DNA from 2 places in the Rahnella sp. R3(2024) genome. Region 1 is predicted to be linked to the other one. Evidence: predicted binding sites of a transcription regulator. Region 1 holds the regulator's gene; the other holds the start of a gene.
What was found. Region 1 encodes PurR, which represses purine synthesis genes. Its sites were predicted from a motif close to CANGCAAACGTTTGCNTG; they were not measured.
Positions count from the first base shown of each region.

Region 2: a site for PurR is predicted at 3,291-3,308, ahead of cvpA (colicin V production protein). Genes of this name have one in related genera too.

Region 1 is NZ_JBHGBU010000001.1:3,958,265-3,963,404, forward strand. It holds gene punC (purine nucleoside transporter PunC) at 209-1,420, opposite strand; gene punR (DNA-binding transcriptional activator PunR) at 1,557-2,462, shown strand; gene purR (HTH-type transcriptional repressor PurR) at 2,660-3,685, opposite strand; gene ABSH60_RS18060 (YnhF family membrane protein) at 4,019-4,108, shown strand; gene ABSH60_RS18065 (NlpC/P60 family protein) at 4,273-5,140, opposite strand, start outside.
Region 2 is NZ_JBHGBU010000001.1:796,743-801,882, forward strand. It holds gene argT (lysine/arginine/ornithine ABC transporter substrate-binding protein ArgT) at 1-159, opposite strand, end outside; gene ABSH60_RS03385 (UbiX family flavin prenyltransferase) at 483-1,055, opposite strand; gene purF (amidophosphoribosyltransferase) at 1,183-2,700, opposite strand; gene cvpA (colicin V production protein) at 2,731-3,222, opposite strand; gene dedD (cell division protein DedD) at 3,487-4,284, opposite strand; gene folC (bifunctional tetrahydrofolate synthase/dihydrofolate synthase) at 4,274-5,140, opposite strand, start outside.

The DNA of each region.
Region 1 (5,140 bases):
AAACCAACAGGTTTACAGGTCAATCATCCTTGAAATAATAGTGTGACGCGATCCGCGTAGCACACAAAAGCTTGTAATAAAGATTTTGTAAAAGTGTTATTTTTAGAGGTTTTATTGAGTATAGGCTCGCCTGCATGCATTCTCAATAGTTAATCGACTTGAGAACTAATGACCTTTAAGTGATTGTAACTCAAGGTCATTATTGCGATCAGTGAGTAGAGCGTGCTTCAGTCTGCTGACAGGACTCTTCGCTGTCAGCCTGGCGTTTTGTTTGTCGTTGTGACAACCAGCGACCTAAAACTACCAAGATGAGTGTAGACAGCATGGTGGTAACTGTCGCCATAAGAGGTTGCGCAATAAATGCGGAAACCATCAGACTGGCAATAAAACATAGCCCTAACTGCAGGGTATTCTGCAATGCGGCGGCTTTGCCTGTATTAGCAGGAAATGGCATTAATGCATTTGCGACGACAATTGGATAGATTGCACCATTCACCAAAGCCATCAAACAGAACGGAATCAGCAGACTCACCAAACCGGCATCGGTGAACATGGCAATAACAAACAGCCAGACAACGCTCAGGCAATAACCTGCTAATAAAAATGGCAGAATTTTGTTGCCATCCATTTTGCTGATCATTAACCGGCAACCAAAACCCCCCAGCAGGAACGCAATGGTCTGCGGTACGTAGCTCAGGCCAATAACCGCCGGTGTGTAACCCATATCACTCAAAATGAACGGTGAACCGGTCAGCCATGCGAAAAAACCCGCAGAGCAGGCGGCGTAAATCATCACATTACCCGTGTAAATACGGGAAGTGAGCAAAGTACCAAAACCGGCTTTATTTTCGGGAGGATGTTCTGCGTGCTTTTTATCACGCAAGGTCAACGTGGTGATAAGGAGGATCACCGTAACCCCCGTCAGCAGAGCGAAAATCGCTTCCCAGTCAAAGTGATTCAGTACCCATGCGCCGAGCAGCGGTGCCAGAGCCGGCGAGAGTGCGACCAGCGGCATGATGCTGGCGAAGGTTTTTTTTGCCACATCCGGTGAGAAACGGTCAACGACGATCGCCTGCCATGTGACTGCGGCGGCACACACACCAACGGCCTGTAAGAAACGCAGCGCCAGCAGCGCACGCACATTTTCCACCCACAAAATACCCAGACAGCCAATGGCAAACAGCGTCAGGCCGATAAGCAGCACCGGTTTACGGCCAATGCGGTCGGAGAGGGGGCCCCAGAGCAGTTGTCCGATCGCGAAACCACCGAGGAAAATACTCAGGCTGGCGCTGATCATGCCCGGACTGGTCATCAGGCTGATTTGCATCGCGCTGAAGGCGGGAAGATACATATCTGTGGCTAAAAAGCCGAGCATGCTCAATCCGGCGAGATAGAGCATAAATCCAAAGGAGGGTTTCATTTTTGTCTCGTTAATTTATGTATTGCAGATGATGTGATGCAGAAAACAGTTGGGATGCAGAGTTTAACGCTTTGATAACAGTCTTGTGAAACGCTAATATTTGCAATCTGCTGTGAAAAATATTGAAGGCTAAGTGATGTGGTCAGAATACGCCCTTGAAGTAGTTGATGCGGTAGCACGTACCGGTAGTTTCAGCGCAGCAGCGCAGGATCTTCACCGTGTGCCTTCTGCCATCAGCTATACCGTTCGTCAGCTGGAGAACTGGCTGGCTGTTCCTTTGTTTGAACGGCGTCACCGTGACGTGGTGCTGACGCCTGCCGGAAAAGTTTTCGTTGATGAAGCACGGATTCTGACAAAAAAAATGATAGCTACGCGTCGGCAGTGCCAGCAGGTCGCAAACGGCTGGCGTGGCGAGCTGCGGGTGGCGGTAGACCGAATTGTGAAACCCGCCAGAACGCGGCGGCTGGTGCTCGATTTCTACCGTCATTTCCCCGATACGGAACTTATCATTCATTCCGAAGTATTTAACGGCGTCTGGGATGCGCTGGTCGATGGCCGCGCAGACGTGGCAATTGGCGCGACGCGGGCGGTGCCGGTGGGCGGGCGTTTCAGTTTTCGCGATATGGGTTTTATGGATTGGCACTGTGTCGTCAGCCCTCAGCATCCGCTTGCGCATCTCTCCGGCAGGCTGAACGATGACCAACTGCGGCCTTATCCGGCGCTGTGTCTGGAGGATACTTCGCGCACCTTACCCAAGCGTGATACCTGGACGCTGGATAATCAGCGGCGCCTGGTCGTGCCTGACTGGACTTGCGCGCTGGAGTGTCTGAGCGAAGGTTTATGCGTAGGGATGATGCCGGTTCATCGCGTGAGTCATCAGATTGAACAGCAGAAATTACAGGTTCTGGCGCTGGAGAATACGTTCCCTGACAGCCCGTGTTGCCTGACGTGGGATCAGAGTAACTCCTCTCCTTCGCTGGCCTGGCTGCTGGAATATATGGGCGATACAGAAACGATGAATCAGGAATGGTTACGGGATTAGAAAATAAACATCCACCTCTCCGGGAGGCGGATGTTTACTGGTGTGATAAATGTTTGGTCAGAACGTAACTCTTATCCCCGCATTGGCCTGATGGGAGTTAATACCCTCATCGTCTCTGTTTAAACGCTGCTGATACCGGAAGCCAGTATTGATCGGGACGAGAAAAAACGCCTGCACAGGCAGGCGTCAGATTTTTGTTAACGGCGATAATCGCGGAAAGGGCCGTCGGCTACTGACCGGCGCTCGACCAGTTTGGGATGGACCTCAATGGTCTGTGATTCTTCGCGTTTGCTGATAATTCTGTCCAGCAGCATGGTAAACGCCATTTCGCCCAGACGCTCTTTCGGCTGATGCACAGTGGTTAATGCCGGAGAGAAGTAACGCGCATTTCGCACATTGTCATATCCGATCACCGAAATATCCTGCGGTACGCGTAAACCGAGCTCATCTGCCGCACAGATAGCCCCCATCGCCATCACATCACCGCCACAGAAAACAGCAGTAGGGCGCTGTTTCTGCATCAGGATTTTGTGCATCGCCTGATACCCCGATTCCGGTTCGAAATCACCCTGAACTACCCACTCTTCGCGCAGAGGAATGTTGGCTTCGTTCAGCGCCTTGACGAAACCCTGGAACCGACCGCCACCGGTATTACGCGCCAGTTGCCCTGGGATCACGCCAATATCACGATGCCCGCGTTCAATCAGATAACGACCGGCCATATAACCGCCTTCGAAGGCGTTATCGATAATGCTGTCAGTGAAGTTTTTGCGCGCCTCGCCCCAGTCCATGACGACCATCGGAATGGAGCGGTATTCTTCCAGCATATTCAGCAGTTCATCCGGATATTCCGCGCACATTACCAGCAAGCCGTCGACGCGTTTTTGCGCCAGCATTTGCAGATAGGCCTGTTGTTTCTCCAGATTATTATGCGAGTTACACAAAATCAGCGTGTAGCCTTTGGAGAAACAGCTGTTTTCAACGGCTTCAATGACTTCGGCAAAGTAGGGCGCTTCACTTGAGGTCGCCAGCAGGCCAATGGTTTTGGTGTTATTGACCTTCAGGCTGCGCGCAACGGCGCTTGGCGAGTAGTGAAGCTCTTTGATAGCCAGCAGAACCGCGGTTTTGGTGTCTTCGGCGACGAAACGTGTTTTATTGATGACGTGCGACACGGTTGTGGTGGAAACGCCAGCGCGCTTAGCGACATCTTTAATCGTTGCCATGTAAACAATGACTCCTGAACTCACGTGTTTCAGCACGTTAGCATTATGTTAATCGTTTGCTTGCGTGGATTTCACTGCGAGCTTTTAAAAAGGCAGTGAAATCGTTGGGTGGATTCGTCAGAGTGAGGCGCAAAACGCTCTCGGGTGAAATCGACCGGCACACAGGCGTGGTAACCGACAATTTTCTCTTATAATGCAGCAAAGTGGAAGTGTTATTGTGGAATATCGCGCATGAATCAACGCGGGATTTTAGCGATGAAGTATGAGAAAATGCGTTGGCACACATTTTATGTGGCTTAATGAAACGCCACAATTGATCCGTAAGGGGGTTTTATGGACAGTAATCTGAAATTGTCGTTGATTACCACCGTTTGCGCGTTGCTTATGATTATCGCTTTCAGCTTCACCGCAGTGATGAACTAAAAGCTCTGTCATCGGGCAACAAAAAGGGCGAACCCTATACAGGGATCGCCCTTTTTCAATTTTGCACATTGACCCTTTTTCGCCGACATTCTTCCCTGCACAAACGCTTCGTTAAATGCTATTCAGTGATGATTAGCGGAACTTCAAATTTAACGAACTGCTTATTATCGGATCGTTTTCGGGGTCATTACCCGACGTGCACCTACATAATGATCTTGCCAGTAATCGTCGCCCAGTGAGGTAATTTTGATGTCTTCACCGGTACGCGGAGACTGAATAAACTTGCCGTTACCGACGTATACCCCGACATGGTCCGCGGCACCGCGGTTATTAATTCTAAAGAAGACCAGATCGCCGGACTCCAGTTCACCGCGTTTCACCGGTGCGGCATCGCGCAGGTGGTACATCTCGTTGGCGGTGCGTGGCATTTTGATACGAATCAGATCTTTATACGCGTAATACACTAAACCACTGCAATCGAAACCGGTATTGGGTGAGGTACCACCCCAGCGATAAGGTTTGCCGACCTGGTGCATCAGCTTGGTCATCGCCGTTTGCTGAGCATGCTGATAACGTTTCTTGTGGGTCGCGCTTAACGTAATGGGCTTGCTGTCTTCTTCGGCTAATTTCTTGCCTTTTCGGTGTCGGCCATACGCTTCTTTCTTGCTGGTCTTTGCGGTGGTGTTTTTCGCCAAAGCCCGGGTTTTACTTTTCTTATCTGCTTTGGTTTCAGCTCTGGTGGTTTTGAGTGTTTTTTCTTTCTTACTCTCGGCCTTACTTTCAGCCCGCGTCGTTTTCACTGTTTTGACAGAAGAGGCCTTTCGCGTCACCAGTTCGGTGCTTTTGACTCTCTTACTGGCATTTTTTTCCTGACTCTGTTGTTCTTTCACCGGTGCCACTTTGGTTTTTTTAGTGGTTTTCGCTGCAACCGTTTTTCGCTTTCGACGTTCCTCAGGGGCAACCTGATTAACATGACTCTTTCGCTGATCGGCAGAAACACGACTCTGCGGTGACGCATGAGCAATATTCAGA
Region 2 (5,140 bases), 3.2 Mb from region 1:
GATATCAAAACCTACCAGCTTGCCGCTGGAATCCTTTGATTCAAATGGGGCATACGTCGGATCAGTACCGATATTAATTGCTTTAGGTGCGGCAGCGAACGCACTACCTGCGCTGGCTAAGACCAAAACCAGCGGAAGAACCTTGAACAACTTTTTCATACATTAGCCTCAGTGATTATTCATCTGTTGTGGTTGCGTGTGCGTGAATGAACGTCTTTTTATAGTTTGCTGAACGATGCAAATGGCTTTTTTGCCAGATTCTCTCATGCACGTTTCGTGCCGTTTCTTAGCGAGGGCAAATTCCCCGTTAAGAGAGTGAAAACCGGTCAAAAAATCATCAGGAATATGAAAGTATTCAGAGGTCTGAGGAAAGGATAGCGTAAGCGCCCGTTAACAATGCACCAGAATGAATCAAATTGTGATCAGCGTTGGTGCATTGTTAGTGAAATGCTAGAAATAAGTGCGTACAGGGGGGAGAAAACTCAGTGGCTGCCCTGCCATCGAACAAACAGGTCTTCCGGCAACTCAATATCGAACTGATCGATGACGCGGTTAACGGTCTGATCGATGATATCTTCCACCGACGTCGGGCGATGATAGAACGCCGGAACCGGCGGCATGATGATGGCTCCGAGCTCAGCGGCCTGAGTCATCAGGCGCAGGTGGCCAAGATGCAGCGGCGTTTCGCGGACACAGAGCACCAGACGGCGGCTTTCTTTAAGCACCACGTCTGCTGCGCGGGTCAGTAATCCGTCGGTATAGCTGTTCACGATGCCGGACAAGGTTTTGATCGAACAGGGTAAAATCACCATTCCGGCGGTTTTAAAGGATCCGGAAGAAATACTGGCGGCGATATCGCGGGAATCATGAACCACATCGGCCATGGCCTGCACGTCGCGCAGCGTCAGATCGGTTTCCAGAGTCAGCGTCTGCCGTGCGGCATTACTCATCACCAGATGGGTTTCGACATCCGGTACGCTTTTTAACACCTGCAACAGCCGGACACCGTAAATTGCGCCGCTGGCGCCTGAAATACCGACAATAAGTCGTTTCATGAACACTGCCTTAGAAGAATGAACCCGGACGGTGCTAATACTGACATACATTCAGGCATAAAAAAACGCGCCCGACCTGTGTGTTCACAGGAGGGGCGCGCTTTATATCATGTCAGCAACGCGCTTATCAGCCTTCGTTGTGCATCTCGAGGTTTTCAGCTTCCTGCTGACCACGTAACGCCTGAGCGTCGTCGTTGCGCAGGGCTTCGAGGTATTCCAGGTAATTCTGGTCAACGTCTTTCGTGACGTAAATACCGTCGAATACTGAACACTCAAATTTCTCGATATCGCTGTTGTCTTCTTTCACTGCGGCGATCAAATCGCTCAGGTCCTGGAAGATCAACGCATCGGCACCGATGATTTGGTTGATTTCGCTGACTTCACGGCCATGCGCAATCAGTTCGTTGGCACTTGGCATATCGATGCCGTAGACGTTCGGGAAACGAATTTCCGGTGCCGCTGAAGCCAGATACACACGTCTTGCCCCCGCTTCACGCGCCATCTCAACGATTTGCTGAGACGTGGTGCCGCGCACGATGGAGTCATCCACCAGCAACACGTTCTTATCACGAAACTCAGCGCGGTTAGCATTAAGTTTGCGACGCACAGATTTACGACGTTCCTGCTGACCCGGCATGATAAATGTACGGCCAACATAACGGTTTTTCACAAAACCCTGACGGTACGGTTTATCCAGGATGCGCGCAATTTCCAGCGCGATATCACATGAGGTTTCCGGGATAGGGATCACCACGTCGATATCCAGATCTTCCCATTCACGGGCAATCTTCGCGCCCAGCTTTTCACCCATACGAACACGGGCGCTGTAGACGGAAATTTTGTCAATGAACGAATCAGGACGTGCGAAATACACGTACTCGAACAGGCACGGATTGTACTGCGGATTCTCAGCACACATGCGGGTAAACAGCTGGCCTTTTTCGGTGATGTACACCGCTTCGCCCGGCGCCACATCACGCAGGAACTCAAAGCCCAGTGTATCTAACGCCACGCTCTCAGACGCCACCATGTACTCATTGCGGCCATCTTCCAACGTACGTTTGCCGATCACCAGCGGGCGGATGCCATGCGGGTCACGGAAAGCTAACATGCCGTGACCGATGATCATCGCCACGCAGGCATAAGCACCACGGATTTTCAGGTTCACCGCCGACACGGCAGCGAAAATGTTGTCAGCTTCGAGCGGATAATGCTGGAAACGATCCAGCTCGCTGGCCAGGATATTCAGCAGGACTTCAGAATCAGAAGTCGTGTTGACATGGCGACGCTGGCCTTCGAACAGATTGCTTCTCAGTTCATGGGCATTGGTCAGGTTACCGTTATGGGCCAGGGTGATGCCGAACGGAGAGTTGACGTAAAAAGGTTGAGCTTCTGAAGCGCTGGAACTGCCAGCCGTTGGGTAGCGAACATGGCCGATGCCCATGTTGCCTTGCAAGCGTTGCATATGGCGGGCTTCGAAAACATCCTTCACCAGGCCATTCGCTTTCCGTAAACGGAAGTTATTATTGGCATCAATGGTGACGATGCCTGCGGCATCCTGCCCACGGTGTTGTAACACCGTTAACGCGTCATAAATCGACTGGTTTACCGGCATGAAACCGGCGATACCGACAATACCGCACATGTTGTCTTTTCCTCTTCAGCGCTGCCAAAACTAAAGATGTTTTGGCAAGAAACTCGACGTGCTCTGCAGGTAGTCAAAGAACCACCTGATGATATAACTGAACTGTGGGATCAACTGGGATTGCTTCCAGTCTTCACTTTGTGAGAAGCCGGTAAAAGTATCCAGGAAGAACAGCATCGCGGAGACAATCAACACCCCGCGCAGCGCGCCGAAGCACACACCTAACACCCTGTCTGTGCCGGACAATCCGGTTCTTTCCACCAGCGAACCAATCACATAGTTGACAATTGCACCTACGATCAACGTCGCGATGAACAAGATGGCAATTGCGATCCCGTTTCGAACTAACTCATCTTCGAAACGCGTGAAGTAGATGGCGAGGTAAGGGTAATAATGACTGGCAACGAAGAAGGCGCAAGCCCAGGTTACCAGTGATAAAGCCTCACGAACAAAGCCACGAATCAAACTGACTAATGCAGAAAATCCGATAACCGCAATGATGACGTAATCAATCCAGACCATTAACTATTCCAGTGTCTAATCCAGTCACGTCTACCCCGGCATCCAAATCGCTGCGAATTCTAACAGAAAAAGAAAACGTTTGCGTAGGGGAAATCTGCCGGTCAGACAAATTAATAATAGCGATTAAAAAAACCTCAATCGCAGCATAACCCTATAAAAACCCAACCTGAGGATCTTATAGAAAAAGGGCACAAATCGCTTGTGCCCTCCCTGGTATTTTTTATGTTTTATCAGTTCCCTCCCCGGCAAAGGGGAGGAGTAACGTCAGTGTGCAGAGTAAGCCCGAACCTGGCCGCCTAATCCGCTGAGCTGTTGCAACTGCGGCAACGAGGCTTCGAGCTTCTGCCTGGAGGCATCCGGCCCGACGTAGAGGCGCGTTATCTGCCCCTGTACCGGCGTTGACGGAACCGTGTAGGCACGGAAACCGGAGAGTCGCAGATTCGCCACGATCTCATTGGCTTTGGCGGCATTTTTCAACGCCCCCAGCTGCACAACATACGACTGCCCCGCCGGCGCTTTTTCTTCCTGCGCCGGCTTCGGCTGTTCTGCGGCTTTCGGTTGCTCTGCCGGTTTAGGCTGTTCAACCGGTTTCTGTTTGACGACAGGCGGTGCTTCGACCATCGGTTTAGGCTCGATCGTCTTAGGCTTCTGAACCACTGGCTTTTGCTCAACCGGTTTCTGCTTCGCAGGTTCGGTACGCGTTGGTTGCACCGTTTTTTTCTGCTCTGGCAGCGTCGTTGCAGGTGGCGTTTCTACCGTGGTATTCCCCGGTGCCACCGCGCCACGATTGGCCGCCGTGGTATTGGTCGCGGAATTGTCAGATTCCGGTGCGCCATGCATCGACTGATCTGCGCCTTCAGGCGCCTGAGCAGGCAGCGACTGCGTCACCGGCGGTACCGAATCCTGCTCCTCGACATCACCCGCTTTTGGCACCAATGGGATCGACGCAAATTCGTCTTCGTAATGTTTTTTCTTGCCGTCGAGTAATCCGGGCAAAATGATGACGCCCAGCGCCACCAGAATGACCGTACCGACCAGGCGATTTTGAAACTTACTTGCCACTGGTTTTCCCCGTATCTAAAGCATCCATTACGTGAGCGACGGTATGAAACGAACCGCAGACGATCACAATATCCTGAGGAGCCGCCTCCTGCATGGCCTGCTTCCAGGCTGACTCCACATCCGTAAACTGACGCGCCGCGGGCAGATGCGCCGTCAGTTCTTCAGCGCTGGCACCGCGCGGGCCTTCAAGCGGCGCGCAATACCATTCATCCACCTGCGGGGACAGACACGCCAGCGTACCGGCAATATCTTTATCTGACAACATGCCGACGACGGCCCGTACTTTCCCGCCATGGCGTGGCTGTTCAGCCAAACGCCCGGCCAGATAGGCAGCAGCGTGTGGGTTATGCGCCACGTCGAGGATCAGGCGCGGTGATTCGCTCACGGTCTGGAATCGCCCCGGCAGCGCCGCACGCGTCAGGCCACTGCGCAACGCCTCAGGCGGGATCTCCAGCGGCGAATAATGCAGGGCTGCCAGTGCCGTCGCCGCGTTGGCTAAGGGAACGTTTGGCAACGGCAGAGCCTCCAGAACGGTGGTTTCCGCCCCTTCCTGCAACGCCGCCCAGCGCCAGCTGTCAGAACCAGCGGTAAAATGCCACTGGCTGTCACGACGGAAGAGATCGGCATTTTTTTCCTGCGCCACATCCGCAATCGACTGCGGCATATCCGGCTCACCGACCACCGCCGGTTTGCCCGAACGGAAAATACCGGCCTTTTCGCGGCCAATGCTTTCGCGGTCTGACCCCAGCCAGTCCGTGTGATCCAGCGCGATGCTGGTCACCACGGCAACCGTGGCATCAACAATATTGGTGGCATCCAGACGACCGCCCAGCCCGACTTCGAGGATCACCACATC